DNA from 2 places in the Candidatus Sarcina troglodytae genome. Region 2 is predicted to be linked to the other one. Evidence: predicted binding sites of a transcription regulator. Region 2 holds the regulator's gene; the other holds the start of a gene.

Region 1 (15,783 bases), 190 kb from region 2:
AGATGCTAATCTTTTGAATTTACTTAATAATTTTTTTGCACCAATAGTTAGTTTGATAGGTCTTCCAAAGGAATTAGTTCCATTAGTTTTCATAAAACCTTTATCAGGTAGTGGTGCTCTTGGGATTTTTACAGAAATAATAAATACTGTTGGGGCTGATACTAAAACAGGACTTATAGCTTCAGTAATAATGGGTGGAACAGAAACTATATTTTATACAATAACAGTTTACTTTGGTGCAGTTGGTATAAAGAAAATAAGGCATACTCTTTGGGGAGCAGTTATGGCAGATTTGGTAGCTATAATAATGGCTATATTTATGACTAATCTATTGTTTTTTTAAACCTTGCTTAATGTGTTTAAGTAAGGTTTTTTATAGTTGGAAGAACTCAAACTAAATTTGTAATAAAATAAACATTTATTTTAGTTTATAAAAAACAGGTTATTTATAAAAAAATTAGGGCGTATGGACTATTATCAATACATATTAATAAATGTAAATAAAAAGTAAAAAAATAAAAAAAAGGTGAATATATAAGTAATATGAAATAAAAAAGAGAATTTTAAAGGTAATAGTTAACAATTTAACTATAAGGCTAAAAATGAAATTAGTAACATATTAACATATATGTTAAAATAATAACATAATGAGAAATGAAAAATAATAAAAACTTGTGAAAATAAAAGTTTTTGTGTAAAGATTGATTTGAAATTGCAATAACGGTAGTTAAATTATTAACTTCTAATATTGATTAGTAAAATTTAAAGTATTTAAATTTTGTATATTACATAATAGATTTTGATATTTAATTATCATAAATTATAGATATATTTTAAGAGGGGAGAATATTGTAAAGAGTATTCTTTATAATAAGGTGTAATTAGCTATGAAAGTAACAAATATGGATGAACTTTTAGAAAGAATTTCTCAAATAAGAGAAGCACAAAAAATATATTCAACATATACTCAAGAACAAGTTGATGAAATTTTTAGACAAGCTGCTTTGGCTGCTAATAATGCTAGAATAAAATTAGCTAAAATGGCTGTTGAAGAATCAGGAATGGGGATTGTAGAAGATAAAGTTATAAAAAATCACTTTGCTTCTGAATATATATATAATAAATATAAAAATGAAAAAACTTGTGGAGTTATAGATAGTGATGTTGCTTTTGGTATAACAAAAGTTGCTGAACCAATAGGTGTTGTTGCAGCAGTAGTTCCAACTACAAACCCAACATCGACTGCAATATTTAAGGCTCTTATAGCTTTAAAAACTAGAAATGGTATAATTTTTTCACCACACCCAAGAGCCAAGAATGCAACAATTGAAGCTGCAAGAATAGTTTTAGAAGCTGCTGTTAAAGCTGGAGCACCTAAAAATATAATAGGTTGGATTGATGAACCATCTTTAGAAATGACTCAAAGAGTAATGTCAGAATGTGATATAACATTAGCAACTGGAGGCCCTGGAATGGTTAAGGCTGCATACTCATCAGGAAAACCAGCAATCGGAGTTGGAGCAGGTAATACACCAGCAATAATTGATGATACAGCTCATATAAAAATGGCAGTAAGTTCAATATTAATGTCTAAGACTTTTGATAATGGAGTTATTTGTGCTTCTGAACAAACAGTTTTAGTTATGGATTCTATTTATAATGAGGTTAGAAAGGAATTTGCTGATAGAGGAGCTTATTTCTTAAAGAGCGATGAAATAGATAAGGTGAGAAAAACTATAATAGTAAATGGTGGGTTAAATGCTAAAATAGTTGGACAATCTGCATTTAAAATAGCAGAACTTGCTGGAGTTAGTGTTCCAGAAGATGCTAAGGTATTAATTGGGGAGGTTGAATCAGTTGAACTTGAAGAAGAATTCTCTCATGAAAAATTATCTCCAGTACTTGGAATGTATAGAGTTAAAACATTTGATGAAGCTTTAGCTAAAGCAGAGAGATTAGTTGAGCTTGGAGGATTTGGTCATACTTCAGTTTTATATACAAATACACAAATATCAAAGGATAGGGTTAAAAAGTTTGGAGCTACTATGAAAACTGGTAGAACAATAATTAACATGCCATCAACTCAAGGAGCTATAGGAGATATTTATAATTTCAAATTAGCACCATCTTTAACACTTGGTTGTGGCTCATGGGGAGGAAACTCAGTTTCTGAAAATGTAGGACCTAAGCACTTGATAAATATTAAGAGTGTAGCTGAGAGGAGAGAAAATATGCTTTGGTTTAGGATGCCAGAAAAAGTATACTTTAAATATGGTTCATTGGGAGTTGCACTTCCAGAGCTTAAAGAAATGAAAAAGAAAAAAGCTTTTATAGTAACAGATAGAGTTTTAGCTGAGCTTGGATATGTTGATAAAATTACTAAGGTTTTAGATGAAAATGGAATAGATTTTAGAGTGTTCTCAGAAGTTGCACCAGATCCAACTTTAGCAATAGCTAGAAAAGGTGCTGAAGCTATGAGGAGTTATAACCCAGATGTAATTGTAGCATTAGGTGGAGGTTCACCAATGGATGCTGCTAAAATTATGTGGGTATTATATGAACATCCAGAGGTTAATTTCCATGATTTGGCTATGACATTCATGGATATTAGAAAGAGAGTGTATCCATTCCCTAAAATGGGTGAAAAAGCAATGATGGTTTCAATACCAACATCAGCTGGTACTGGTTCAGAAGTTACTCCATTTGCAGTTATAACTGATGAACAATCAGGGGTTAAATATCCACTTGCAGATTATGAATTAACTCCAGATATGGCGATAGTTGATGCAGAACTTATGATGAATATGCCAAAGGGATTAACAGCAGCATCAGGTATAGACGCTTTAGTTCATGCAATAGAGGCTTATGTTTCTGTTTTAGCATCAGAATTTACTAATGGATTAGCTTTAGAAGCAATAAGATTAGTATTTAAGTATCTTCCTCAAGCATACAATGAAGGAACTACAAATGTTAAAGCAAGAGAAAAAATGGCTCATGCATCAACAATAGCAGGAATGGCATTTGCAAATGCATTCTTAGGAATTTGTCACTCAATGGCTCATAAATTAGGAGCAGAACATCACATAGCACATGGTGTAGCTAATGGAATATTAATAGACCATGTTATAAGATTTAACGCTGTTGATAATCCAAGAAAACAAGCATCATTCCCACAATATAAGTATCCAAATGCTAAATGGAGATATGCAAAAATTGCTGAACATTTAAATTTAGGTGGAAAAAATGATGATGAAAAAGTAGAAAACTTAATAAAAGCAATACAAAATCTAAAAAAACAAATAAACCTTCCAAGTACAATTGCTGAGTGTGGAGTAACTAAGGAAGCTTTCTATAGCACATTAGATTCAATGACTGAAGATGCATTTGATGATCAATGTACAGGGGCTAATCCAAGATATCCATTAATGAGTGAATTAAAAGAAATGTATATAAATGCTTATAGTAATGAGGAATAAAAAATAATATTTTAAAATAAAAAAGACAGTAGATATTTAACAAACAATATTAACTGTCTTTTTTGTTATATTTTAATAATTAAATTTGTAACTTTGTTATAATTATGATTTTAATTTAAGGGTTTAATAGAATTTTATACATATTTATAGAAAAAAATGTTTTAAAATGCTTTAAAAAAATTGTATACACATAAGATATAGTTAATAATATGGAGAAAATTAAAGATAGAAGTTAATAAATTAACAATGTTAGCGATAATGGGGTGGAAAAACTGAATCAAATATGATAATATATTAACAGAAATAAGGTTTATATACAACATTAAATATAGACCATATATTAATTAATAGTAAGTAAAGTAATATTTATCAATAATAGTTAAAACATTAACATCTAAATAGTAATTAAGATTGAATTTTAAATTAAATAATAAGAGATACTAAGTTTGGTAAGTTATTATTTATTATTTAAATTATAAATACTTTAAGAAAGGGAGAATGGGACAAGAATTACAGTTTTATATGTCTCAAGGTGAAATTATGAAAGTAACAAATACTGATGAACTTTTAGTAAAAATTGCTGAAATAAGAGAAGCTCAAAGAATATTCGCAACATATACTCAAGAACAAGTAGATAAAATATTTATGGAAGCTGCTTTAGCTGCTAATAATGCTAGAATAAAATTAGCTAAAATGGCTGTTGAAGAATCAGGAATGGGAATTGTAGAAGATAAAGTTATAAAAAATCACTTTGCTTCTGAATATATATATAACAAATATAAAAATGAAAAAACTTGTGGAGTTATAGAAAAAGATGAAGCTTTTGGTATAACAAAAGTTGCTGAACCAATAGGTGTTGTTGCAGCGGTAGTTCCAACTACAAACCCAACATCAACTGCAATATTTAAGGCTCTTATATGTTTAAAAACTAGAAATGGTATAATTTTTTCACCACACCCAAGAGCTAAGAATGCAACAATTGAAGCTGCAAGAATAGTTTTAGAAGCTGCTGTTAAAGCTGGAGCACCTAAAAACATAATAGGTTGGATTGATGAACCATCATTAGAATTAAGCCAAAAGGTAATGTCAGAATGTGATATAACATTAGCAACTGGAGGCCCTGGAATGGTTAAGGCTGCATACTCATCAGGAAAACCAGCAATCGGAGTTGGAGCAGGTAATACACCAGCAATAATTGATGATACAGCTCATATAAAAATGGCAGTAAGTTCAATATTAATGTCTAAAACTTTTGATAATGGAGTTATTTGTGCTTCTGAACAAGAAGTAATTGTTATGGATTCTATTTATAATGAAGTTAGAAAAGAGTTTATTGCAAGAGGAGCTTATTTCTTAAAGGGCGATGAAATAGATAAAGTAAGAAAAACAATAGTTAAGAACGGAAGATTAAATGCAGATATAGTTGGTCAATCAGCATTTAAGATAGCACAATTAGCAGGGGTTAATGTTCCAGAAGATGCTAAGGTATTAATTGGGGAAGTTGAATCAGTTGAACTTGAAGAAGAATTTTCTCATGAAAAATTATCTCCAGTACTTGGAATGTATAGAGTTAAAACATTTGAGGAAGCTTTAGCTAAGGCAGAAAGATTAGTTGAACTTGGAGGATTTGGTCATACTTCATCTTTATATACAAATACACAAATATCAAAAGATAGAGTTGCTAAATTCGGGGCTGCTATGAAAACTGGTAGAACAATAATAAATATGCCATCAAGCCAAGGTGGAATAGGAGATATCTACAACTTTAAGATAGCGCCATCTTTAACTCTTGGTTGTGGTTCATGGGGAGGAAATTCAGTTTCAGAAAACGTAGGACCTAAACATTTAATTAACGTAAAAAGCGTTGCTGAAAGGAGAGAAAATATGCTTCTATTTAAAGCACCTCAACAAGTATATTATAAATTTGGTTCACTAGTTATGGCTTTACCACAACTTGCAGCCATGAAAAAGAAAAAAGCATTTATAGTAACAGATAATATGTTATCTGAACTTGGATATGTTGATAAAATAACAAAAATATTAGAAGAAAATGAAATAGATTTTAGAGTATTCTCAGATGTTGAACCAAATCCAACATTAGGCTCAGCTAAAAAAGGTGCTGAACTTATGAGAGCTTACAATCCAGATGTAATTATAGCATTAGGTGGAGGTTCACCAATGGATGCTGCTAAGATTATGTGGGTATTATATGAACATCCAGAAGCTAATTTCCATGACTTAGCTATGACATTTATGGATATTTCAAAGAGAATATATCCATTCCCTAAGATGGGTGAAAAAGCAATGATGGTTTCAATACCAACATCAGCTGGTACTGGTTCAGAAGTTACTCCATTTGCAGTTATAACTGATGAGAAAACAGGTGTTAAATATCCACTTGCTGACTTTGAATTAATGCCCAATATGGCAATAGTTGATGCAGAACTTATGATGAATATGCCAAAGGGATTAACAGCAGCATCAGGTATAGATGCATTGGTTCATGCACTTGAAGCTTATGTTTCAGTTATGGCATCAGAATTTACTAATGGATTAGCTTTAGAAGCAATAAGATTAGTATTTAAGTATCTTCCTCAAGCATACAATGAAGGAACAACAAACATTAAAGCAAGAGAAAAAATGGCTCATGCTGCAACAATGGCAGGAATGGCATTTGCAAATGCATTCTTAGGAGTTTGTCACTCAATGGCTCATAAATTAGGAGCAGAACATCATATAGCACATGGTGTAGCTAATGGAGTATTAATAGACCATGTTATAAGATTCAACGCTGCTGATAAGCCAACAAAACAAGCAATATTCCCACAATATAAATATCCAAATGCTAAATGGAGATATGCAAAAGTTGCTGAATATTTAAATCTTGGTGGAAGAACTGAAGATGAAAAAGTAGAAAGATTAATAAAAGCTATAGATGAACTTAAGAAACAAGTAAATCTTCCAATGACAGTAAAAGAATGTGGAGTTAACGAAACAGACTTTATGAGAAGTTTAGATAAAATGGCAGAAGCAGCTTTTGACGATCAATGTACAGGAGCTAACCCAAGATATCCATTAATGAGCGAATTAAAAGAAATGTATATAAACGCTTATGAAGGAAATAACGAAAGAGTTTAATGAATAGATAATATATAAAAATAATAAAACTATGCTGATATTTCTTCAGCATAGTTTTTTATTGTTTATAAATATTTATTTTTCGGTATCTAAAATAAATCTACCAATTATAGCAGATAAAATTCCACAGCAAATTGGTGCAAGGATAAACAACCATAATTGTTTAATAGCAAGTCCACCTACTAATAGAGCAGGTCCAATGCTACGAGCTGGATTTGCAGACATTCCTGTTACTGGTATACCTACTAAATGAATAGTAGTTAATGAAAGTCCAATAACAATACCTGTAACAAGACCACCATTTCCCTTTTTACTAGTTACTACTAATATAACTAGAATAAATATAAATGTTAATATAAATTCAGTTAAAAAAGCACCACCAGCACCAAAATGACCAAAACTATTTTGTCCTAAGTTTGTTACGGGCATATGACCTGATTTTAAAATTATAAATAACATAGATGAAGCAAGTATTGCTCCTAAAATTTGAGCTATTATGTAAGATATAAATTGATGGAAAGATATTCTTTTGTTAATAAACATAGCCACAGATACTGCAGGATTTATATGGCAACCAGAAATATTTCCTATAGCATAACACATTATCATAAGTGCTAAACCAAAGGCAGCAGCAATTCCTAAAATGCCAATTCCGGTTGTTCCACCACCAAGTACAGCAGCTCCAGTACCTATAAATACTAAAACAAAAGTACCTATAAATTCAGCTATTGCTTTTTTTGCCATATTAAAGGCCTACTTAAAGTTTTATAATTAAATATGTAAACAAAATGTGAACACGAATAGCATTATACCATTAAATAAATTAATAGTAATTTATTACATTAATAAAATTAAAATTGTTAATGTTTACTTTATAAAGTAATTAATTTGAAAACAAGTAACAATAAATAAAAATAAATAATAAATAATGTGAATTTAGTATATTATTAATTATTATTACCAATTTTTAAGCAAATAAAACTTAACTGAATAAAGTTTTTCTTTGTGTTAAAATAATAGATATAGTAAGTAAAGAATTTGGAAAGTAGGGAAGGGTTATGAAAAAAGAAGTATTTATAAAAAATAGAGATAATTTAGCTAATCTTTTAGAAAATAATTCATTGGTGATATTGTTTGCTGGAGAGGCATTTTTTAAAAGTGCAGATGAAAAATATAAATTTACGCCAAATAGAAATTTTTATTATTTAACAGGTGTAAATGAAGAACATCATATTTTGGTTATGCAAAAACAAAATGATGAACTTTTTGAAACTTTATATGTTTTAAGACCAGATGAAATTCAAGAAAAATGGACTGGTAAAACTATAAGAGATTATGAAGCAAGAGAGATTTCAGGAATAGAAGACATTAAATATTTAGATAATTTTTACGCAGATTTAAACAATCTTTTAATAAGTGGAGATATAAAAAATGTATACTTAGATTTAGAAAGAAGAGGATTTGATGAAGAACTTAGATATCCTCAAAGTTTCGCTAAGAAGTTAAAAAAGAAATATGCAGATATTATAGTTAAAAATGTTTATAATGAAATAGCTAATCTTAGAAAAATTAAATCAAAAGAAGAAATAGAAGAAATGCAAAAAGCTATTGATATAACTACAAAAGGTGTAGAGGTATTAATGAAAAATTGTAAACCGGGAATGAAAGAATATGAATTAGAAGCATATTTTGATTTTACTTTAAAACAAAGTGGTGTAACTGATTTTGCTTTTAACACAATAGCGGCTTCAGGTAAAAATGCTACTGTTCTTCATTATGTAGATAATAATAGTGAACTTAAGGATGGAGAATTAATTCTTTTTGATTTAGGTGCTCAATTTAATTATTATAATGGAGATATTTCAAGAACTTTCCCTATCAATGGTAAATTTACAGCTAGACAAAAAGAGGTTTATGAGGAAGTATTAAAAGTAAATGAAGAGATTTCAAAGATGTTAGTTGTAGGTGTAACTTTTAGAGAAATAAATGATAAGGCTAACGATTTAATTGCAGAGGCTTGTATAAGGTTAGGATTAATAGATGATAAAAAAGATTTTAGAAAGTATTATTTCCATTCTATAGGACATAGTTTAGGTCTTGATACACATGATGTTGGAGAAAGATGGGGAGAATTAAAAGAAGGTATGGTGTTTACTGTTGAGCCTGGAATTTATATTGAAGAAGAGAGAATTGGTATAAGAATAGAAGATGATGTTCTTATAACTAAGGATGGACCTGTAGTTTTAACAAAAGATTGTATAAAAACTGTTGATGAAATAGAAAATTTTATGGCTAATATATAAATAAGGAAATTAATTCTTGCATATTGATTATAAATAGTGTATATATAATAATATAAAAAGTGAATAATTTAAATTAAGGTAGAGGTGCGGTTATTAAAAGTATTTAAACTTTTATGTTAAGCAAATGAGGTTTAATGAAAGGAATAATCGCCGAAGTGTTTAGCTAAAGCTTTAATGCTAGATGCTGGGGGTATATAAAATATATATATCACTGTCACAAAAAATTTGTGGAGAGCTATCATCTAAATTTTATAAACTATAAGTTTATTTATAAAATGAAGTTATTTTGTTTTATTTAAAAGCGTATTTATAGACCTTGGGTGATAAACTCAAGGTCTTTTTATTTTGTTTTAGGGGAAAAGTTGCCTTAAGTTATTATTCGCATAATAAAGGGGGAAAATTAAATAGTGAAAAAGAAAACTTCGTTACAAATATTTTTATCTATATTTATATTTTCGATGCTTTGTTCAACAGTAGTTTTTGCTTCTAATGGAGATGTAGATACAGGTTCTTTAAGTTTTGGGGCAATGACAATATTACCTCCTCTTGTTTCGATAGTATTAGCATTTATAACAAGAAATGTAATAGTATCTTTATTTTTGGGGACATTTTCGGGATGTGTAATATTAAACTTAAATGGATTTAATATATTTTCTGCAATTTTTCAAGGGGCTATAGATTTTACTTATAGGGCTTTAGAGGTATTATCAGATCCTTGGAATGCAGGAATAATTCTTCAAGTTTTAGTAATTGGAGGTGTAATACATTTAGTTGCTAAAATGGGTGGAGCAAAGGCTATTGCAGAGGCTTTAGCTAGAAAGGCCAAAACAGTTAAAAGTGTTCAACTTACAACTTGGCTTTTAGGACTTGCGGTATTTTTTGATGATTATGCTAATGCTTTAATTGTTGGGCCTATTATGAGACCTGTTACAGATAAGCTTGGAATTTCAAGAGCAAAATTAGCTTTTATAATAGATGCAACAGCAGCACCAATTGCAGGTCTTGCAATTATATCTACTTGGATTGGACTTGAAATTGGGCTTATTGGAGATGCTTTTTCAAGTATAGGAATAAATGTGGATGGATTTAGTGTATTCCTTCAAACAATACCGTATAGGTTTTACAATATATTAATTTTAGTTTTTGTATTTATTACAGCAATAACTTTGAGAGAATTTGGCCCTATGTTAAGTGCAGAAAAAAAGGCTAGGAAAGCTTTAAAGAGGGAAGCACTTTTAGAGAGGGTTGAAAAAATAGAAAAAACGCATAATGAACTTGAACCAAAGGAAGGTGTAAAACTTAGTATATGGAATGCAATAATTCCAATAGGAACTTTAGTATTCTCATCACTTATAGGTTTTTATTATAGTGGATATTCTTCTGTAATGAATGGAGCAGATGTTGTGGCAAAAGAAGTTTTTATAAATGCACCATTTAGTTTTAGTGCCATTCAAGAAGCTTTTTCAAACGCTGATGCATCAGTAGTTTTATTTCAAGGAGCGCTTCTTGCAAGTTTAGTTGCTATAATAATGTCAGTTTGTAAAAAGATTTTTACTATATCAGAAGCAATAGAAACTTGGATTGAAGGAATGAAGGGACTTCTTATAACAGGAGTTATATTGGTTTTAGCTTGGTCATTAAGCTCTGTAATAAAGGAACTTGGAACTGCTGCTTATTTAGTTTCTGTTTTGCAGTTTGCAATACCAAAATTTTTACTTCCATCAATAATATTTATATTAGGTTCTATAATAGCTTTCGCAACAGGAACAGCTTATGGAACAATGGGTATACTTATGCCTCTTGCGGTGCCTTTAGCATATGCAATAAACCCAGATATGAGTTTTATAGTTGCTTGTACATCAGGCGTTTTAACAGGAGCAATTTTTGGGGATCATTGCTCACCTATATCAGATACAACTATATTATCATCAACTGGGGCTGGTTGTGATCATATAGAGCATGTAAGAACTCAAATATGGTATTCGTTATTTGTTGGGGCTATAACGATAATATTTGGATATATACCTGCTGGTTTTGGTGTAAGTATTTGGATTATACTACCTGTTGCTATAATTGCGCTTATAGCAATAACATTTATGGTTAGTAAAAAGATTGAACTAGAAGATAATGAAAAAGTAAGTGCTAAAAGTATTGAAGCATAAAAATTATAAATAAATGATAAACTTAAGATAAAGACTTTAGCAATAAGTAAAAAAAGAGGGTTTTAGAATATAGCAAGACTACCTTAATTTTAGAATTAGGGTAGTTTTTTGTGTTAAAAGCTTTAAATCAATTGACACTTTTTACATTTTATCATATGATAAGAGAGTAAATGCTATGATGAGAAGAGTAGCAAGGTTGAGAGTGCAAAAGAGAGCTGGAAAAAGGTGAAAGCCAGAGACTTGAGATTTTGTGAATATGGCCTTTGAGCAGATTTTTTGAGGAATATTATTCTAAGGAAAGTACGGTAGCAACCGTTATATTGCTAAGTAATTTTTTTATTCTACTTATTAAGGTATCTATGGTGACATGGGTATAAATTAGAGTGGTAACGCGTGAATAACGTCTCTATGGTATTTCCATAGGGATTTTTTAATATTAGTTTTTCTATATTTGAATGATTATAGGATTAAGTTTTGATTTATTTTATTAAACAATGTAAATACTAGAATATGATATAAATTTAGGGAGGATAAAATATGATGAAAAAACCATATTATATAACAACACCAATTTACTACCCATCAACAAAGCTTCATATTGGAAATACTTATACAACAGTAGCTGCTGATGCTTTAGCTAGATTTAAGAGATTAACAGGTCATGAGGTTATGTTTTTAACAGGTAGTGATGAGCATGGTCAAAAAATAGAAAGAATAGCTAATGAAAAAGGAATAACTCCAAAAGAACACGTAGATGAAATAGTTGCAGGAATAAAAGACTTATGGAAAATGATGAACGTAAGTTATGATAAATTCATAAGAACAACTGATGACTATCATGTGAAGGCTGTTCAAGATATATTTAAAAAATTATATGATCAAGGAGATATATATAAGAGTTCTTATGAAGGGTTATATTGTACACCTTGTGAATCATTTTGGACAGAAACTCAATTGGTAGATGGAAAGTGTCCTGACTGTGGAAGACCAGTTGAAACTGCAAAAGAAGAGGCTTATTTTTTCAGAATGAGCAAATATGCAGATAGACTTATTAAATATATAGAGGAAAATCCACATTTTATTCAACCAGAATCAAGAAAAAATGAAATGCTTAATAACTTCTTAAAACCAGGTCTTCAAGACCTTTGTGTATCAAGAACAAGTTTCACTTGGGGAGTTCCTGTAAGTTTTGATGAAAAACATGTTGTTTATGTTTGGATAGATGCTTTAACAAACTATATAACAGCTTTAGGATATGGTCAAGAAAATGATGAACTTTACAAAAAATTCTGGCCAGCAGATCTTCATTTAATAGGAAAAGATATATTAAGATTTCACACAATTTATTGGCCAATAATGCTTATGGCTTTAGGATTAGAACTTCCAAAACAAGTATTTGGTCATGGATGGTTACTTGTTGATGGTGGTAAAATGTCAAAGTCAAAAGGAAATGTTGTTGATCCGGTAGTCTTAGTTAATGAATTTGGAGTTGATCCAGTAAGATACTATCTTTTAAAAGAAATACCATTTGGCTCTGATGGATTATTTAATAATGAAATATTTATAAAGAAAGTAAATTCGGATTTAGCTAATGATTTAGGAAACCTTTTATCAAGAACTATAGCTATGGTTGATAAGTATTTTGATGGAGTTATTCAAGCACCAACTTGCAAGGAAAATATTGATGATGAATTAATAAATCTAGCTTTAGATACTCCTAAAAAGGTAGAAAAGGCTATGGATGAATTAAGAATTCCAGAAGCTTTAGAGGAAATTTGGACTCTTATAGGCAGAGCGAATAAATACATTGATGAAACAACTCCATGGATACTTGCTAAGGACGAGGAAAAAAGAGATAGACTTGGAACAGTTTTATATAATCTTTTAGAATCATTAAGATTTATATCAGTTTTAATGACTCCATTTTTAACAGAAACAAGTGAAAAAATGAATGCTCAATTAAATACAGAATTAACTACTTGGAATAGCTTGGCTTCTTTTGATGGAACAAAAGCAGGAGGTCATGTGGTTAAAGGAGATGTTATATTCCCAAGAATAGATGTTGAAGAAAAGCTTAAACAACTTGAGGCTTTAAAACCAGCCCCTGTAAAGGCTGCTAATGAAGAAATAGTTAAAAATCCTATAAAAGAAGAAATAACTATAGAAGATTTTGAAAAAATAGATTTAAGAGTTGTTAAGGTTTTAGAATGTGAACCTATTAAAAAGGCTAAAAAGCTTTTAAAACTTAAAGTCGATTTAGGTGGCGAAACAAGACAAGTAGTTTCAGGTATAGCAATGCATTATAAACCAGAAGATTTAGTGGGTAAATATGTGGTTTTAGTTGCTAACTTAAAGCCAGTTAAGTTAAGAGGAGAATTATCACAAGGAATGATTCTTGCAGCATCAACTTCAGATGATTCATTATTGACACTTGTAAATCCAGGTGAACTTCCAACAGGTAGTCAAGTTAGATAATTAATTAGATTGTTTTATTATATTTATAATTAATAATGTAGTAATTAAAATATAATTTGATATTTAGAGTTATAAAATTTAAGGTTCTAGAAGGTTAATTTATTGCTTTCTAGACCTTTTTATTATAGGAGGGAATAAATTTGAAAGTATTAATAGCAAATGCATGGCCTTATGCAAATGGTTCACTTCATATAGGAAGAATTGCATCGTGGCTTCCTGGAGATGTTTTAGCTAGATATCATAGGGCAAAAGGAGATGAAGTAATATTCTTATCAGGTTCAGATTGCCATGGTGCTCCAGTTTTAAAAAAGGCAAAGGAAGAAAATAAAACTCCAAAAGAGATTAGTGACTTTTATCATAGAGAATTTATTAGATGTTTTAATAAACTTGGTTTTTCTTACGATATATTTTCGAGAACAGATACGTTTAATCATAGAGAGGGCGTAAAAAAATTTATAATAGAACTTTATGAAAAAGGATATATTTACGAAAAAGAGGTTCAAAAATATTATTGTGAAAACTGTTTAGAGCTTTTGGAAGAGGAAGATTTAGAAGATGGAAAATGTAAGGTTTGTCAAGGTGAAGTAGTAGAAGCATCATCTAAGCATTTATTTTTTAAATTATCAAGTTTTGAAGAAAATATTAAAAATTTAATAGACGATAATAATACTTGGAGAAGTGATGCTATAAATATTACGAGAAGGTATTTAGATGGCGGATTAAGGGATAGAATTATAACTAGAGATATAGATTTAGGAATTAATGCACCTATTAAAGGGTATGAAGATAAAAAGATTTATGTTTGGATAGATGCATTAATGTCTTATCTTACGACATCTATGAATTATATAGATGATATGGGAGAAGATTTTAAAGAGTATTGGAATGATGCAAATAGTAGAGTATACTTATTGCATGGAAAAGAAAATATACCTTTTCATACAACTGTATTTCCTGCTATATTATTTGGTCTTGGGATTGATAAATGCAATATAAGAATGTTATCATCACAGTATTTAAATTTAGAAGGAAAGACATTTTCAACTAATAAAAATTGGGTTCTTTGGGTTCCTTATATGATAGAAAGATTTAATATAGATTTAATTAGATATTATTTAATAAGTAGAGGACCAGAAGTTAAAAATTCAGATTTTACATGGAAAGATTTTATAAATGCTAATAATAATGAGTTATTAGGTTGTTTTGGAAATTTTGTAAATAGAACTTTAGTATTTATAAATAAAAATTTAAATGGAAGTCTTGAAAATTGTGAAATGGATAAAAGATGGATGGGGGTTTTAGAAAAAGTTTATGAGTATGTTGGGCAAAAATTTGAGGAAGGTTCTTTTAGGGAGGCTTTAAAATATGTGTTTAAAATAATAGCAATTGCTAATGAATATTTTGATAAGGAAAAGCCGTGGCTTTTAATTGATAAGGATAGGAAAAAGTGTGAAAATCTTTTATATACCTATGCTCAAATAGTTATAGCATTAAGCAATATTTTAAATCCAATAATGCCGTTTACTTGTGAATGTATTAGGGATTTTATGGGGAATGATAATGTTTTATGGGAGTTTAAAGAAGTAAAGAATATAAAGGTTAAAAGAGTTGATTTTTTATTTGAGAGAATAAACAGAAAAGTAGCTATAAATGAATTTGAAAAATTAAAAATGAAAAAAAGATAAAACAAATAGCCCTTGAAATTTGTGTAAGGGGGACAAATTCCTCAAGGGCTAATTTAAGGGGTAAAATTAAATTAGTGTTTTAGCTACGTTACAATTATTATAATACTAGTTGTATGTGTCAATTTAGTGTCAAAATCATAAAAAATTATTTATATTACAAGAAAAATGTAGTAATAGGAGGTAAAATGTCGATGAAGATTTATTTAATATCTGCATTAGTTGGAGCTGTTATAGGTTATATAACAAATTGGTTAGCTATAAAAATGCTTTTTAAACCTCATAATGAGAAAAGAGTATTTGGTATAAGAATTCCTTTTACACCAGGATTAATACCTAAAGAAAAGAAGAGAATTGCAAAAAGTATAGGTGAAACAGTAAGTGAACATATTCTTACAAATGAGGTAATTGCTCAATCTTTAAATAATGAAAAGATTTTATTTGGTTTAAAAAATATGGTAGATACAAAAGTTCATAAAGCTTTTGATGAAAATTTTAGTGTAAATGAAGTTATGAAAAATTTAGAAGCTAATAATGCTTTTATGGA
Region 2 (15,783 bases):
TTTTGTTGTAGTTTAGTTGATAGAATAGTTCCTGGATATCCAAGGGATAATATTTCTAAAATAACAGAGGAATTAGGTTATGAGGATAATCTTATAGATGTTGGTGAACAGTTCTATCTTTGGATAATAGAAGGACCTAAGGAAATAGAAAGAGAATTTCCAGTGGGAAAAGCTGGCTTGAATATAAAATTTGTTGATGATATGACACCTTATAGAACTAGAAAAGTTAGAATTTTAAATGGAGCACACACATCTTTAGTTCCAGTTGCTTATCTTTGTGGATTAGATACTGTTAAAGATTCGGTTGAAGATAATTTAGTTGGTCAATATTTAAGAGAAATAATATTTGATGAAATTATTCCAACATTAGATTTACCAGAAGATGAATTAAAAGAATTTGCAAATGATGTTTTAGAAAGATTTAGAAATCCGTTTATAAAGCATTATTTAATGAGTATAGCATTAAATTCTATGTCAAAGTTTGAAACAAGAGATTTGCCATCATTATTAGAGTATCTAGATAGAAAAGGAACTCTTCCTAATAAATTATGTTTTTCTTTAGCTGCATTAATAGAATTTTACAAAGGTAAAAGAGGAGATGAAGACATTGCTCTAAAAGATGGACAAGATGTTTTAGGATTTTATGAATCTTTATGGAGTAAATATGATGGAAATGATAATAGCTTAAGAGATATAGTTATAAATGTTTTAGGATATAAAGCAATTTGGAAAAAGGATTTAAATGAAATACCAGGATTAACAGATAAAGTTTCTGATTATTTGATAGATATTGAAAACTTAGGAATTAAAAATGCTGTAAGAAAAGTAATGAATAAATAGAAAGGAGTGCAAGGATAATTTAATTATAGTAATTAAAAATTGTACTGAGTTTTAAAATTATTGATATCCTTGCTAATGTTATGGAAAGTATCATTAAAATAAATGAAAATGACAATGTATGTGTAGCATTAGAAGATTTAAAGAAGGGGGATATTATTGATGTTAGTGGTAGAAAAATATTAATAAAAGATAATATAAAGATGGGGCATAAGGTAGCTATAAAAAGTATTAAGAGCAATGAAAATGTGATAAAGTATGGTTTCCCAATTGGGCACGTATTTTTGGATGTTGAGGAAGGAAGTCATGTGCATACACATAATTTAAGAACTAACTTAACAGGGGTTAGGAATTATAGTTTTCACCCTAAATTAATAGTAAATAATATAAAAAATGAGAATTTAACTTTTAAAGGGTATAAAAGAGAAAAAGGTGAGGTTGGTATAAGAAATGAAATTTGGATAGTGCCAACTGTTGGTTGTGTAAATGGTATAGCTGATAAAATAATGGAGAGATTCAAAAAAGAAATTGGAGAACTAAAGATAGATAACACTTTAGTTTTAAAACATAACTATGGATGTTCTCAGTTAGGTGATGACCATGAAAATACAAGAAATATTCTTAAAGATGCTATTAGGCATCCAAACGCTGGTGGGGTTCTAGTCTTAGGTCTAGGGTGTGAAAATAATAATATAACTGATTTTAAGAAATTAGTTGGAGATATTAATAGTTCTAGAATAAAATTTTTAATTTCTCAAGAGGTTTCAGATGAAATAGAAGAAGGAGTAAAGATTTTAAAAGAAATCTATGAAGTTGTAAAAAATGATGAGAGGGAAGATGTTAGATTATCAGAGCTTAAGATAGGTTTAAAGTGTGGAGGCTCTGATGGATTTTCGGGGATAACTGCTAATCCTCTTTTAGGAAGATTTTCAGATTTTTTAATAGCGCAAGGTGGTACAACTGTTTTAACTGAAGTTCCTGAAATGTTTGGGGCTGAAACAATTCTTATGAATAGATGTAGAGATAAAGAGGTATTTGATAAAACAGTTAATTTAATTAATGATTTTAAGAAATATTTTATTAAATACAATCAACCAATTTATGAAAATCCATCACCAGGAAATAAAGAAGGTGGAATAACAACTCTTGAGGATAAATCATTAGGATGTACGCAAAAGGCTGGAAATGAAAAAATAGTTGGTGTTTTAAATTATGGTGATAGATTAGAGCAAAGAGGATTAAATCTTTTAAGTGCTCCGGGAAATGACTTAGTAGCAGCATCAGCTCTTGCATCATCTGGTTGTCAAATGGTTTTATTTACAACAGGAAGAGGAACTCCGTTTGGAAGTTATGTTCCTACAATGAAAATATCAACTAATTCTAGACTTTATGAGTTTAAAAAAAATTGGATAGATTTTAATGCGGGTGAATTAGTTGAAGGGAAATCTTTTGATGAGGTTTTAAAGGGTTTTATAGATTATATTATAAAAGTTGCAAGTGGAGAATTAGTTAATAATGAAAAAAACGATTTTAGGGAGATAGCTATATTTAAAACAGGAGTTACTTTATAAAACTATAGTATAAAATTAGTGCTGTTCAAAATATAAAAATAGATGAGATAACATGGAATTGTTAGAAGTATAAGAAAAAATGCTAGTAGGCAAGTTAAAATTAGGGGGAATTATATTATGAAAAAATTTATGGATGAAAATTTTTTATTGTCAAATGATACAGCAGTTGAGCTTTATCATAAATATGCTAAGGAAATGCCAATAATAGATTATCACTGTCATCTAAATCCACAAGAAATATATGAAAATAAACAATTTAAAAATATAACAGAGGTATGGTTATATGGAGATCATTATAAATGGAGAGCTATGAGAAGTAACGGTATAGATGAAAGGTTCATGACTGGAGATGCCACAGATTATGAAAAATTCATGGCTTGGGTAAAAACACTTCAAATTGCTATAGGAAATCCACTTTATCATTGGACACATTTAGAGCTTCAAAGATTTTTTGGTATTCATGAACCTTTAAATGAAAAAACAGCAGAGGGCATTTGGAATAAGTCAAATGAAATGTTACAAAGAGAAGATTTTAGAGTAAGAGATTTAATAAAAAAATCTAATGTAAAAGCTTTATGTACGACAGATGATCCTGTAGATTCTTTAGATTATCATATAAAGCTTAAAGAAGATAAAGATTTTGATGTTAAAGTATTGCCAACCTTTAGACCAGATAAAGCTATTAGAATAAATAAAGAAACATTTATTCCTTGGATAAATAAGTTGGGAGAAGTTACTGGAAAAGAAATTCAATCTTATGATGATTTATTAAAGGGTTTAAGAGAAAGAGTTGAATTTTTTCATAGTGTTGGATGTAGAATATCAGACCATGCATTAGATAGTGTATTTTATAAAGAGGCGTCTTATGATGAACTAAATAGAATATTTATAAAGGGATTAAGTGGAGAAGAAGTTTCTAAAGATGAAGAAAAGGCTTATACAACTGGAATTTTAAAATATTTAGGGGAAACTTATTCAGAGTTTGGTTGGACAATGCAATTGCATATTGCTGCAATGAGAGATAACAATACTAGGATGTTTAATAAAAAAGGAGCGGATATAGGTTTTGATTCTATAAATGATGAGGAAATTGCATATCCCCTTTCAAGACTATTAGATTCATTAGAAAGTGAAGATAAGCTTCCCAAAACCATATTATACACTTTAAATCCAAAGGATAATTATGTTATTGGAACTATGCTTGGAAATTTTCAAGGAACTACTGCAAAAGGAAAAATTCAATTCGGCTCAGCATGGTGGTTTGTTGATAACAAACTTGGGATGGAAGAACAAATGTCGACACTTGCTAACTTAGGTCTTTTAAGTAATTTTGTTGGTATGTTAACAGATTCAAGAAGCTTTTTATCATATCCAAGACATGAATATTTTAGAAGAATCCTTTGTAATTTAATTGGAACATGGGTTGAAAATGGAGAATTTCCAAATGATATGGAGATATTAGGAAGGATAATTAGTGATATTTCTTATAACAATGCAAAAAATTATTTTAATATGTAAATAAAATAATTTGATTGTTAGGTGTGTTTGTCTATTTTAAATAAGAATTAAATTTATTTTTAAATATATATAATCATTTAGTAGAAAATAAACGCTATGAATTTATTAATTTACGGTAAATTCATAGTGTTTTATACAATATGTGTATTTTTTATGTAGTTTGATATGGAAAAATGTGATAACATAAGATAAAACTTAGTTTAAAATATATTAGTATTTGTTAAGAATATATAGATTAATAAAATTAAAAATGTATTTAGCTATTAATTTGTATTACTTAAATAATAGAAAGGTGAAGAAAGATGAGTGTAACTATAAAAGATATAGCTAAATTAGCAAATGTATCACATACGACAGTATCTAGAGCTTTAAATAATAGTTCTTTAATAAATGAAGAAACAAAGAAAAAAATAAAAGAAATAGCAAAAGAACTTAATTACGTTCCAAATTATAATGCAAAGAGTTTAGTTTTGCATAAATCATATACAATAGGTTTGTTTTTTACTAGTATAACTCAAGGAACATCTCCTAATTTTTTCTTTGATGCTATAAAAGGGGTAAATAAATCTATTACAGATCAATACAATTTAGTTGTGAGAGCAATTGATAGTTATAAAGAATTTTCATCAATTAATAATAAAAGATTCGATGGAATAATATTAATGAGTCAAAGTGATGATGATAATGCATTTATATATCATGTTATTGCTCAAGGGATACCATTAGTTATATTAGATAGAGATATAGATATAGAATCAAATAATGTAGTAAATATCTTATCTAATGATAAAGAAGCTGTATTTAATGCAGTAGAATATATAATTAAAAATGGACATAGGGATATTGCGATATTAACAGGAAAAAAAGAATTTAAATCAACAGCAAAAAGAAAAGAAGGCTTTGTTAATGCACTCATAAAAAATAAGGTTCAAATAAATGATGAATATATAGTTTCAGGAAATTATAGTTTAGACGGAGGATATAAGGCTATGCAAAAACTTATAAGTTTAAGCAAACCTCCAACAGCGGTTTTTTGTTCAAATGATGATATGGCAATTGGAGCTATCAAAGCTATAATAGATGCCAATTTAAGTATTCCAGAAGATATATCTATAATTGGGTTTGATGATATAAAATTTTCAGCCTATACAACTCCATCTTTAACTACAATAAAGAGAAAAATTGAAAAGATAAGCGAAATAGGTGGAGAAAAAATTTTGGATATGATAGATAAGAAAGACATAGAAAAAGAAAAGATTTTTGTTGAAACTGATTTTATTATTAGAGATTCAGTTTTAGATTTAAGGTAGATATTTTAAAATATTGTTTTGAATTTTATAAGATTGCTAGTTTCTAGGATTTATGTTATTTAAATATTAGAAATTTATAGCAATTTTATTTTTAATATAATAAAAGTAATTAATTTTAATAATAAAAAATTAATAATGTATTAATTCGGTAGTAATATTTTTTTATTACTTGTTCACGTGTGCAAATAATGATATAATAAAAATAGGAAATATTAAATAGATTTACAAATAAAATGAAAGAAAATGTTTAAATCAACACGAAATAATTTAATTTGGAGGGGAAATTAATGATAGAGAAGATAAGGACATTAAATAAAATTACAGATGTTGGAGTTGTAGCAGTAGTTAGGGCAAATAGTATAGAAGAGGCTGAAAAAATATCAGCAGCTTGTATAGAAGGGGGAATATCGGCGATAGAAGTTACATTTACAGTGCCAGGAGCAGATAAAGTTATAGCTAGTTTAAAAGAAAAGTTTTCAGAGAAAGAATTAGTAGTTGGAGCAGGAACAGTTTTAGATAGTGAAACAGCTAGAATTGCAATTTTAGCAGGTGCTAAATATATAGTAAGTCCAGGGTTTGATTTAGAAACAGCAAAGCTATGTAATAGATATCAAATTCCATATATGCCAGGTTGTATGACGATTACTGAAATTATAAAAGCTATGGAGGCTGGGGCTGATGTGATAAAAGTATTTCCAGGAAGTGCTTTTGGACCAAGTATAATAAAAGATTTTAAAGCACCTCTTCCACAAGCACCTATTATGCCAACAGGTGGTGTCGATTTAGAAAATGTTGGTCAGTGGATAAAGAATGGTTGTATTGCAGTTGGTGTTGGTGGAAAATTAACAGCTGGAGCTAAAACAGGAAATTATGTTGAAGTAACTAGAATGGCAAAATTATTTGTAGAAAAAGTTAAAGAAGTTAGGAGAAGTTTATAGGAGGAATTTTAAGGTGAAAAAAGTTGTTACAATTGGTGAAGTTTTATTAAGACTATCTCCACCAGGATATGAAAGATTTCTTCAAGCAAGTACATTGGAAATGGCATATGGTGGAGCTGAAGCTAATGTTGCCATAGCACTTGCAAATTGGGGAATTAATTCTTGTTTTGTTACACAATTGCCTAACAATGATATTGGACAATCTGCAATTAATAATTTAAGGAAATATGGTGTAGACACCAGATATATACAAAGAAAAGGAGATAGGATTGGACTTTATTATTTAGAAAAAGGAAATTCAACAAGAACTTCTAATGTAATATATGATAGGGCTAATTCTGCTATGGTAAACGTAAACCCAGATGATTTTGATTTTGAAGAAATATTTAAAGATGCTGATTGGTTTCATGTATCTGGAATAACTTTGGCTTTAGGGGAGAAGTGTATAGCTTTAGTTGAAAAAGCTATAAATGAGGCTAAAAAAAGAAAGATAGGCATAAGTGTAGACTTAAATTATAGGAGTAAACTTTGGACTTTAGAAGAATTTGAGAATGTATTACCAAGATTTTTGGAGGATATAGATGTATGCTTTGGGTGGCTAAGTAGTATCGAGGGAAAACAAAAGGAATATAATGTAGCTAATTTTGCTAAAGATAAGTTAGATGAAGAGATGTTTACCAACATATTTTCTAAGATGAGAGAAAAATTTCGTATAAAATATGTAGTATCAACTTTAAGAGAAACTTATTCAGCATCGCATAATGCATTATCTGCCATAATTTATGATGGAAATGAACTTTATAAATCTGCAAGATATGATTTTTCGGTTCATGATAGAGTTGGAGCAGGAGATTCTTTTGCGGCTGGGCTTATATATGGATTAGTAAATGGAGAGAATCATAAAGAAGCATTGGAATTTGGAGTTGCAGCAGCTGTTATAAAGCATAGTATAGAGGGAGATGTTGATTTAGTATCAGCAGATGAAGTCTTAGCACTTAAGAATGGAAAAGGTATACAAAGTGTAAACAGATAATGTATATACTGTATATTTCACAAAGCTTTAAGTTGATACATAAAATAAAGAAAAGTATTGAGTGGAGCTGACAAGTGTGATATATGGGCTTATTTTAGCTGGTGGAAAGGGGACAAGGTTATATCCTCTTTCAAGGCAAAAGGAACCAAAACAATTTTTAAAAATTATAAATAACAAAAGTTTTTTACAAAATACTGTTGATAGATTGAGGCTTTTAGTTGATACAGACAATGTATACATTGTTACAAATAGTGATTATCAAGCTAAGATAAAAGATGAAATTGAACATATAAATGAAAAAAATATATTTACAGAACCATTAAATAAAGAAACTGCGACTTGTATAGGATTATCAGCTGTAAAATTTTTAAAAAAGGATAAAGATGCAATCATGGTAATCTTACCATCTGATCATTATATAGAGGAAAATGATAAGTTTATACAAACGTTAAAACAAGCTGTAGAAATAGCTGAGAGAAAAAGAGGAATTGTAACAATAGGGATATCTCCTACTAGACCAGAAACAGGATATGGATATATTGAAATGGGAGAGCGTATAAACGGAAAAATTCCAAGTTATAAAATATCAAGATTTACAGAAAAGCCTAATATAGAGGTAGCTAAAGATTTTTTGTCTAAGGGAAATTATCTTTGGAATAGTGGAATATTTGTATTTAGGGCAGATATAATATTAAGAGAAATAGAAAAGTATATTCCAAAGATGTATAAATCATTAATGGATATATATGTTCATTTAGGCGAAGAAACTGAAGAAGAAATTATTACGCAAGAATATAAAATGATAGAAGGTATATCAATAGATTTTGGGATAATGCAAAAAACTAGAAAAGCTTATGTTATAAAAGTGGATTTTTTTTGGGATGATATAGGTAGTTTTTCAGCATTAAGTAGATTTTTAAATCATGAAGAAAGTAATAATATATCTAAAAAAGTTTTTTTAGAAGAATGTAATAATTGTTCTATATTTGGAGGAAAAAGATTAATTGTTGGTCTTGGAATTGATAATTTAGTTATAGTAGATACAGATGGAGTCTTACTTGTTATGGATAAAAATAGAGAGCAAGAAATAAAACAACTTTTAAAGGATATGGAGAAAAACAAAGAATTAGAAGGGTATTTGTAATATTTAAGCTATAACTCAATTTTAGAGTTATAGCTTATTTTTGTAGCGGATTTCTATGGAAATAAAATAATAATAGTATTATAATTATTTTAATATAAAATTGTATCTAGGGTTTTAGAATTAATAAGATTGGGAATAATAATTTTAGTGTTATTGATGGAGGATATAGATAAAATGGATGATAGAGTAGTTGATTTTAATGAACTTAAAAATAAAGTCAGAGATAAAGATATAGATAAATTTGAATCATATATATATGACCTTTACTATTCAGTAGCAACAGGTGGAATGTCAATGGCTGACTTTACTAAAAAAGTAACAGAATATATGAATGACAATAATATATCTCAAGAAAAATTTTTTAACATTCAAAAAGAAATGTTAAAAAGATATGGTTTTGATTTAGGCGACATAGAGCAACAAATGAAGGGATTTGGTATGAATATGGGAATTCCTAATATGATGCCTTCAGAAGAAAGTTATGAAACATTTAGAAAAAATATCGGTTTTCAAGAAAAATATAAAAATCAATTAAATATAAAAAATATAAATGTTTGCAAAATAAAAAATGATTTAAATGATTTAGAAATATTTCTAAATGAAAAAGAGTTGATTATTAAGAGTGATAAGAAGGTTAATTTTAAAGATTTAGAGTTAAATGATTTTATATGTTCTTATAAAAAAACATTAGATGATGATAAAATTAAAGTAAGAGTATGTGATAGTGAAACAACTTATGAATATTAAATAAATTAGACTCCATTAGGAAAGGAATAAGCTATTTATAGATTTCTTAGTGGGGTTTAAATTTGTTTTTATTGATAAAATTTATATTAATTTTTATTTGATTTTATATTAAAATCTTATAAGCAAAGTGGTTAAAACTAAGGAGAAAAAATGTTAATAGGCACACATATGTTAATGGCAAAAAATATTTTGAAAAACATGAATGAGAATAAAAAGAATATGTTAAGTAATTTCAATTTCATATATGGGAATATAAAACCAGATATATTATCAAAATATAAATTAAAAAAACATTATGCAAAAGAATCTTATTCTATGGTATTAAATAAAATAATAAATCTTTCAAAACTTAGTATTATGGATATAGAGAAAAATATAGCTATTATTAAGTTTAGTCAGGAACTTGGAGTCATTTGTCACTTTTTATGTGATTTTTTCTGTATAGCACATAGTGAAACTTGGAGAGAAAAATATAAAATATTTACGCATATTAGTTATGAAAAAAAACTAGCTAGCAAAGCTAAAAAATTTAATTTTGATAATGCTATAGCTCAAATGCAGATATGTGATATAGGATTATTTATGGAAAATTGTTTTAGGCAACATGAAAAAGAGAGTAATTTTAATAATGATATAAGCTTTGCATATTATGTATGCAGTAATATTATTGATTATATTTTAGAATGTATAATAAATAATAGCTTTAATGGAAAATATATTAGTAAAATAATATAATTTTTATTTTGTTAGCAGGGTATTTTATTAATTAGGCTTAAATAAATATAGTTTTAATAAATAAATAAGTGAAATTTTAATATACATATAAGGAAAAATGTCAAAAGGTGTTGACAGAAAAAATCAGATTTTATATAATAGAAGAGCAAGAATACTTTCAGGCAGAAGTATGGATTGTGGGATTTATTCCCAAGCTTAGATTAATATTCTCTTTTAGAGTAAAAGGCTTTGTGTACGTAGTTATAGTGTTACACCAAGCCTTATTTTTTTAAGAGGTATATATTAATAAGGTGAAAAATTTATAATTATAACATAAAGTTATAAGTAATGTTAAAATATAGATAAATTTTATGTAAATATGATAAAATAGAAATAGGATAAATAAATTTATAACAAAGTTTGCAAAATAAGCTTTATAAAAATAATGTAAAAGAGGTGTTTAATTGTGATAGAGAAAAAGAAAAATATATCTATGGCTGTAATTAAAAGATTACCTAAGTATCATAGATATCTTCAAGAGCTTATAAATAATGATGTTGATAGAATATCTTCGAAAGAATTAAGTGAAAAAATAGGTTTTACTGCATCTCAAATACGTCAAGATTTAAATTGTTTTGGTGATTTTGGGCAACAAGGTTATGGATATAATGTTAAAGACCTATATAATGAAATTGGAGTAATTTTAGGGCTTGATAAAAGGTATAATACAGTAATAATAGGGGCTGGGAATATAGGGCAAGCAATTGCCAATTATACCAAATTTGATAAAGTTGGTTTTGAATTAACAGGTATATTTGATGCAAATCCTAAAATGCTTGGAATTAAAATAAGAGATGTCGCTATAAGAGATATTGATGATTTACCAAAGTTTTTGGAAGAAAATAAAATAGATATAGCTATAATATGTGTGCCTAGAATTAGTGCTCAAAGGGTTTGTGACGAGGTATTAAGAGGTGGAATAAAAGCTATATGGAATTTTGCCCCTGTTGATTTAGATGTTCCTGAAGATGTTACAGTAGAAAATGTTCATTTAAGTGAGAGCTTATACACATTAGTGTATCAATTAAATGATAAATAATTTCGTTGAATTTAACATAATATATTTTTAATGAAGTATTATACAAAATACTTCATTTTTTTTTGTTTATTTTGTTAACTTTATAACTAAAAATTAAAAAAATATTTATATAAATAACTAAAAAAATAAAAATATAGATATTTTAATAAAATAAATAGTGAATTTAATTAATTAAATTAAAAGTAAATTTTAAAATATAAACTAAAATAAATTGTAATTATTATCTAAATGAATTAATAGAGTTAAGTAGAGTTATCAGTTTTTAAATTTTGTGGAGTTTAAATGTTTGCTGAAAAATATTTATTGTACTTTAAATTTTTATAAAATAAAGTATTAGCTTGTGAATTATTTGGAGGGAATTGCATGTATGAAATAGTTGAGAAGAAACAATTAGCTGAAAGTATTTATTTTATGAATATAAAAGCTCCTAGAGTAGCTAAAGCTGCAAAACCAGGACAATTTATAATAGCTAAGATAGATGAAAAAGGGGAAAGAATACCTTTAACTATATGTAATTATGATAAGGATAAAAAAATAATAACAATAGTGTTTCAAGTTGTTGGTGAATCAACTAGAAGAATGTCATTGCTTAATAAAGGTGATTATTTTAGAGATTTTGTTGGACCTTTAGGTGTTGAATCACAATTTGTAAATGAAGATATAAGTTGTTTAAAAAATAAAAGGATACTTTTCGTAGCTGGAGGTGTTGGAGTTGCACCAATTTATCCTCAAGTTAAATGGTTAAATTCTAAAGGGATAAAAGCAGATGTCATTATTGGGGCTAAAAATAAAGATATGTTAATTTTTGAAAATGAAATTAAAAATGAGGTAGGTAATCTTTATATTACAACGGATGATGGTTCATATGGAATGAAGGGACTTGTAACAGATAAAATAAATGATTTAGTAAATATTAAAAATAAAGAATACGATTTAGTGGTTGCCATTGGACCTATGGTAATGATGAAATTTGTAGCACGTCTTACAAAAAAATTGAATATTCCTACGGTTGTGAGTTTAAATCCAATAATGCTTGATGGGACAGGTATGTGTGGTGCTTGCAGAGTAACTGTTGGAGGAAAGGTTAAATTTGCATGTGTTGATGGTCCAGAGTTTGATGCTCATAAAATAGATTTTGATGAAGCAATGAAAAGACAAAGCATATATAAAACTGAAGAAGGAAAAAAATATTTAAAAAATATTGAGGGAAAAACTCATAGTGGGGGATGTGGAATGTGTGGAGGTGATAAATAATGATAAATTCTAAAAGAATTCCCTTGAGAGAACAAGATTCTAAAATTAGAGTTAAAAATTTTGAAGAAGTATGCTTAGGGTATAGTAAAGAAGAAGCACTGCTTGAAGCTAACAGATGTTTAGGATGTAAAAAGGCTAAATGTAAGGAAAAATGTCCAGTGAATATAGATATTCCAGAGTTTGTTAAACAAATTAAAATTGGAAATATAGAAGAAGCTGCTAAAATAATAGGGAAATCATCATCACTTCCAGCAATATGCGGTAGAGTTTGTTCGCAAGAACTTCAATGTGAAAGTCAATGTGCTTTAGGATTAAAAGGCGAAGCGCTTGCGATTGGAAAATTAGAAAGATTTGTTGCGGATTATATGATAGAGAATAATATTTCAATAACTTATGATATAAATAAAAATAATAAAAAAGTTGCTATAGTTGGAAGTGGACCATCAGGTCTTACTTGTGCTGGAGATTTAGCTAAGTTTGGATATGATGTAACTATATTTGAAGCCTTACATGAAGCTGGTGGAGTTTTAGTATATGGTATACCAGAATTTAGATTGCCTAAGAATAAGATAGTTAAACGTGAAATAGAGAATGTTAAAAAATTAGGTGTAAAGATAGAAACAAACGTTATTGTTGGAAAAACGGTTAGTATTGAAAAACTTTTTGAAGAAGGATTTCAAGCTGTATTTATAGGGTCAGGGGCAGGACTTCCTAAATTTATGGGAATAAAAGGAGAGAATGCTAATGGGGTTTTTTCTGCTAATGAATTTTTAACTAGAAATAATTTAATGAAAGGTTTTGATGAAAATTATGATACTCCTATAAAAATTGGGAAAAAAGTAGCTGTAGTTGGCGGAGGAAATGTAGCGATGGATGCAGCAAGAACTGCATTAAGGCTTGGAGCGAAAGTTTCAATAGTTTATAGAAGAAGCGAAAATGAACTTCCAGCTAGAGCTGAGGAGATTTATCATGCTAAGGAAGAAGGAATAGACTTTAAAGTTTTAACTAGTCCAATTGAAATAATACAAGATGATAAAGGTTGGGTTAAGGCAATGAAATGTGTAAAAATGAGACTTAAGGGTGCGGATAGTTCAGGAAGAAAAAGACCAGTAGAGATTGAAGGATCTGAGTTTATTTTAGATGTCGATACTGTGATAATGTCCATAGGTACATCACCTAATCCAATTATTACATCTAATACTAAGGGATTAAATGTAAGTAAGGGGCAATGTATTGTAGCGTGTGAAGAAACAGGGCAAACTTCAATAAATGGTGTATTTGCAGGAGGAGATGCGGTAACTGGTGCAGCTACAGTTATATTGGCTATGGGGGCTGGAAAAAAAGCTGCAAAAGCTATAGATAAATATTTAAGAGGAAACGGTATTAAGTAGTTTTTTTGTATATTTGAATAGTGTAATTATTGGTGTATAATATATAAAACATTAATAATTGCATTATTTTTGTTTTATAAACCTATTTTTTTAGGGAGGTTTTATTAAATGGTAAATAAAATTAAAGAAAAATATAATGTTTTAAAAGTTAATACTAAAAAATATATTGATACTGCTAAAGATGTTGTGCATATGGCAAAAGAAACCATAGATACTGCAAAGGTTGGGTATAAAATTGTTAAAGAATTTAATGATTTAAACAATAGAAACATTCATGATAAAGCTAACAGTAATAATTATAATAAGGGTTATTATAAAACAAGAAATTCAAAAAGTGGTTCATACAAGAAAAGTAATATAGATATTAATAATAAAGATGCAATAGATGTTGAATTTGAAGAAGTTTAATATAGAGAAGGAAAAGAAAGATGTTAATAGATTTAATAAATAAATATTGGGATAAAAAATATGATTTAAACTGTGCTGAGTGTATGCTTTATGCTGCTAATGAAGAATACGATTTAGGGCTTTCTAAAAGAGAATTTAAAATAATGGCAGGATTTGGTGGAGGAATGGCGATAGAGGGAGTTTGTGGGGTAGCTTCTGGAGCAGTAGCAACGATAGGTATTATGTTTACAAAGGATAGAGGTCATGAAAGTGTCATAGTTAAAGAACTTACAAAAGAATTTATGCAAAGGTTTCATGAAACTTTAAAAACGTATAAATGCGATGAACTTAAGGAAAGATATAAAAAGAATGATGATAGAAGATGTATTTACATTTTAGAAGAGGCAGGAAAAATTTTAGCAAGGATAATTGAACGTGAAAGGAAAAATATAGTGAAATGGGATTAGATATACACTATTTAGATAACAAAGTAGTAATAAATAATATTAAAAACTTTAATATAAAGCAAATTTGTGAGTGCGGACAATGTTTTAGGTGGAAAAAAGAAAAAGAAAATAATTATATTGGAGTGGCTTATGGAAGAGTTATAGAAGTTCTTCAAGAGGATGATACAGTAACTATATATAATGCAAGTGAAGAAGATTTTAAAAATATATGGATTAAATATTTTGATTTAGAGAGAGATTATTCAAAAATAAAAGACATTTTATCTCAAGATGAAATTTTAAAAGTTGCACTCGAATATGGATATGGAATAAGAATTTTAAATCAGGATCCTTTTGAACTTGTAATATCATATATAATATCAGCTAGAAATAGTATACCTGTAATATCAAAAACGATAAATAATATATGTGAAGCTTATGGGAAAAAATTAGACTATAAAGGAAAGATATATTATGCTTTTCCAACAATAGAAGAGCTTTCTAAAGCTAGTGTAGAGGAAATAAAAAATTTAGGAGGCTCTTTTAGAAGTAAATATATAGTAGATACAACAAATAAGATATATATGTGCAACCTTGCTAAAGAAAAAAAATTGGATGAATCAAAAGAAATTATTGAGGAGTTGCTAGAAAAATATGATTTAGAAAAAATAAAAAATATGTCAGATAATGATTGCCATAAAGCACTTCAAGAATTTAAGGGAATTGGTGCAAAAGTTTCTGATTGTATAATGTTATTTTCTATGCAAAAATATTCTGCATTTCCTGTAGATATATGGGTAAAAAGAGCAATGATTCATTTTTATGGAGCTAATGATACATCATTAAATAAAATAAGGGTATTTGCTAGAGAAAAATTTGGGGAATTGTCAGGGTTTGCTCAACAGTATCTTTTTTATTATGCTAGAGAAAAAGGGATTAAATTTTAAAATCCCTTTTTTATTTTTATCTTATGATAATATAGTTTTAATATAAAAGAAATAAGTAAAATGATTGCTAATATAAAATATACACATATCATAAAAAATTCCTCAGGGAAGATTAATATTACAGAATCTTTTATCGGATTAAAAATCCAGTAATTATTGTTAAATAATATATTATGAAAAATAGTGAAAGATGAAGAAAAATTAGTGAACAAGGAAATAAAAAGGATGAAAATAAATAAAATAATAAAATAAAAATAATAATTAAAATTTTTAATTAAATTCATAAAAAATGATTTTTCATAAAAATAGTAGAGGATTATTGAGATAAAAATAATAATAAAAGCAATTATAAAAATTATTGAAAAAATATTTTTTACTTCTTGAAAATGAATGTAGGCAGTATTACTTATAGAAAAGTAATCTAATTCTAAATTGTTTATCCAAGGA

What was found. Region 2 encodes Rex, which represses fermentation and respiration genes when NADH is low (regulators of the CRP and FNR family bind a similar motif). Its sites were predicted from a motif close to ATTGTTAANNNNTTAACAAT; they were not measured.
Region 1: the regulator Rex is predicted to act here: its motif matches at 3,852-3,871, upstream of adhE (bifunctional acetaldehyde-CoA/alcohol dehydrogenase).

Annotation. Positions count from the first base shown of each region.
Region 1 is NZ_CP051754.1:2,193,530-2,209,312, reverse strand. It holds gene HH195_RS10300 (spore maturation protein) at 1-343, shown strand, start outside; gene adhE (bifunctional acetaldehyde-CoA/alcohol dehydrogenase) at 888-3,476, shown strand; gene adhE (bifunctional acetaldehyde-CoA/alcohol dehydrogenase) at 4,017-6,614, shown strand; gene HH195_RS10285 (aquaporin) at 6,690-7,358, opposite strand; gene HH195_RS10280 (aminopeptidase P family protein) at 7,673-8,917, shown strand; lysine riboswitch at 8,989-9,163, shown strand; gene HH195_RS10275 (Na+/H+ antiporter NhaC family protein) at 9,325-11,079, shown strand; gene metG (methionine--tRNA ligase) at 11,617-13,554, shown strand; gene metG (methionine--tRNA ligase) at 13,695-15,239, shown strand; gene HH195_RS10260 (DUF445 family protein) at 15,431-15,783, shown strand, end outside.
Region 2 is NZ_CP051754.1:2,002,493-2,018,275, reverse strand. It holds gene HH195_RS09320 (tagaturonate reductase) at 1-840, shown strand, start outside; gene HH195_RS09315 (UxaA family hydrolase) at 921-2,408, shown strand; gene uxaC (glucuronate isomerase) at 2,526-3,926, shown strand; gene HH195_RS09305 (LacI family DNA-binding transcriptional regulator) at 4,229-5,236, shown strand; gene HH195_RS09300 (bifunctional 2-keto-4-hydroxyglutarate aldolase/2-keto-3-deoxy-6-phosphogluconate aldolase) at 5,524-6,174, shown strand; gene HH195_RS09295 (sugar kinase) at 6,188-7,207, shown strand; gene HH195_RS09290 (mannose-1-phosphate guanylyltransferase) at 7,284-8,351, shown strand; gene HH195_RS09285 (DUF3867 domain-containing protein) at 8,526-9,098, shown strand; gene HH195_RS09280 (zinc dependent phospholipase C family protein) at 9,249-9,833, shown strand; gene HH195_RS09275 (redox-sensing transcriptional repressor Rex) at 10,282-10,911, shown strand; gene HH195_RS09270 (sulfide/dihydroorotate dehydrogenase-like FAD/NAD-binding protein) at 11,275-12,165, shown strand; gene gltA (NADPH-dependent glutamate synthase) at 12,165-13,556, shown strand; gene HH195_RS09260 (hypothetical protein) at 13,665-13,964, shown strand; gene HH195_RS09255 (C-GCAxxG-C-C family (seleno)protein) at 13,985-14,410, shown strand; gene HH195_RS09250 (DNA-3-methyladenine glycosylase family protein) at 14,401-15,336, shown strand; gene HH195_RS12720 (TIGR01906 family membrane protein) at 15,333-15,783, opposite strand, start outside.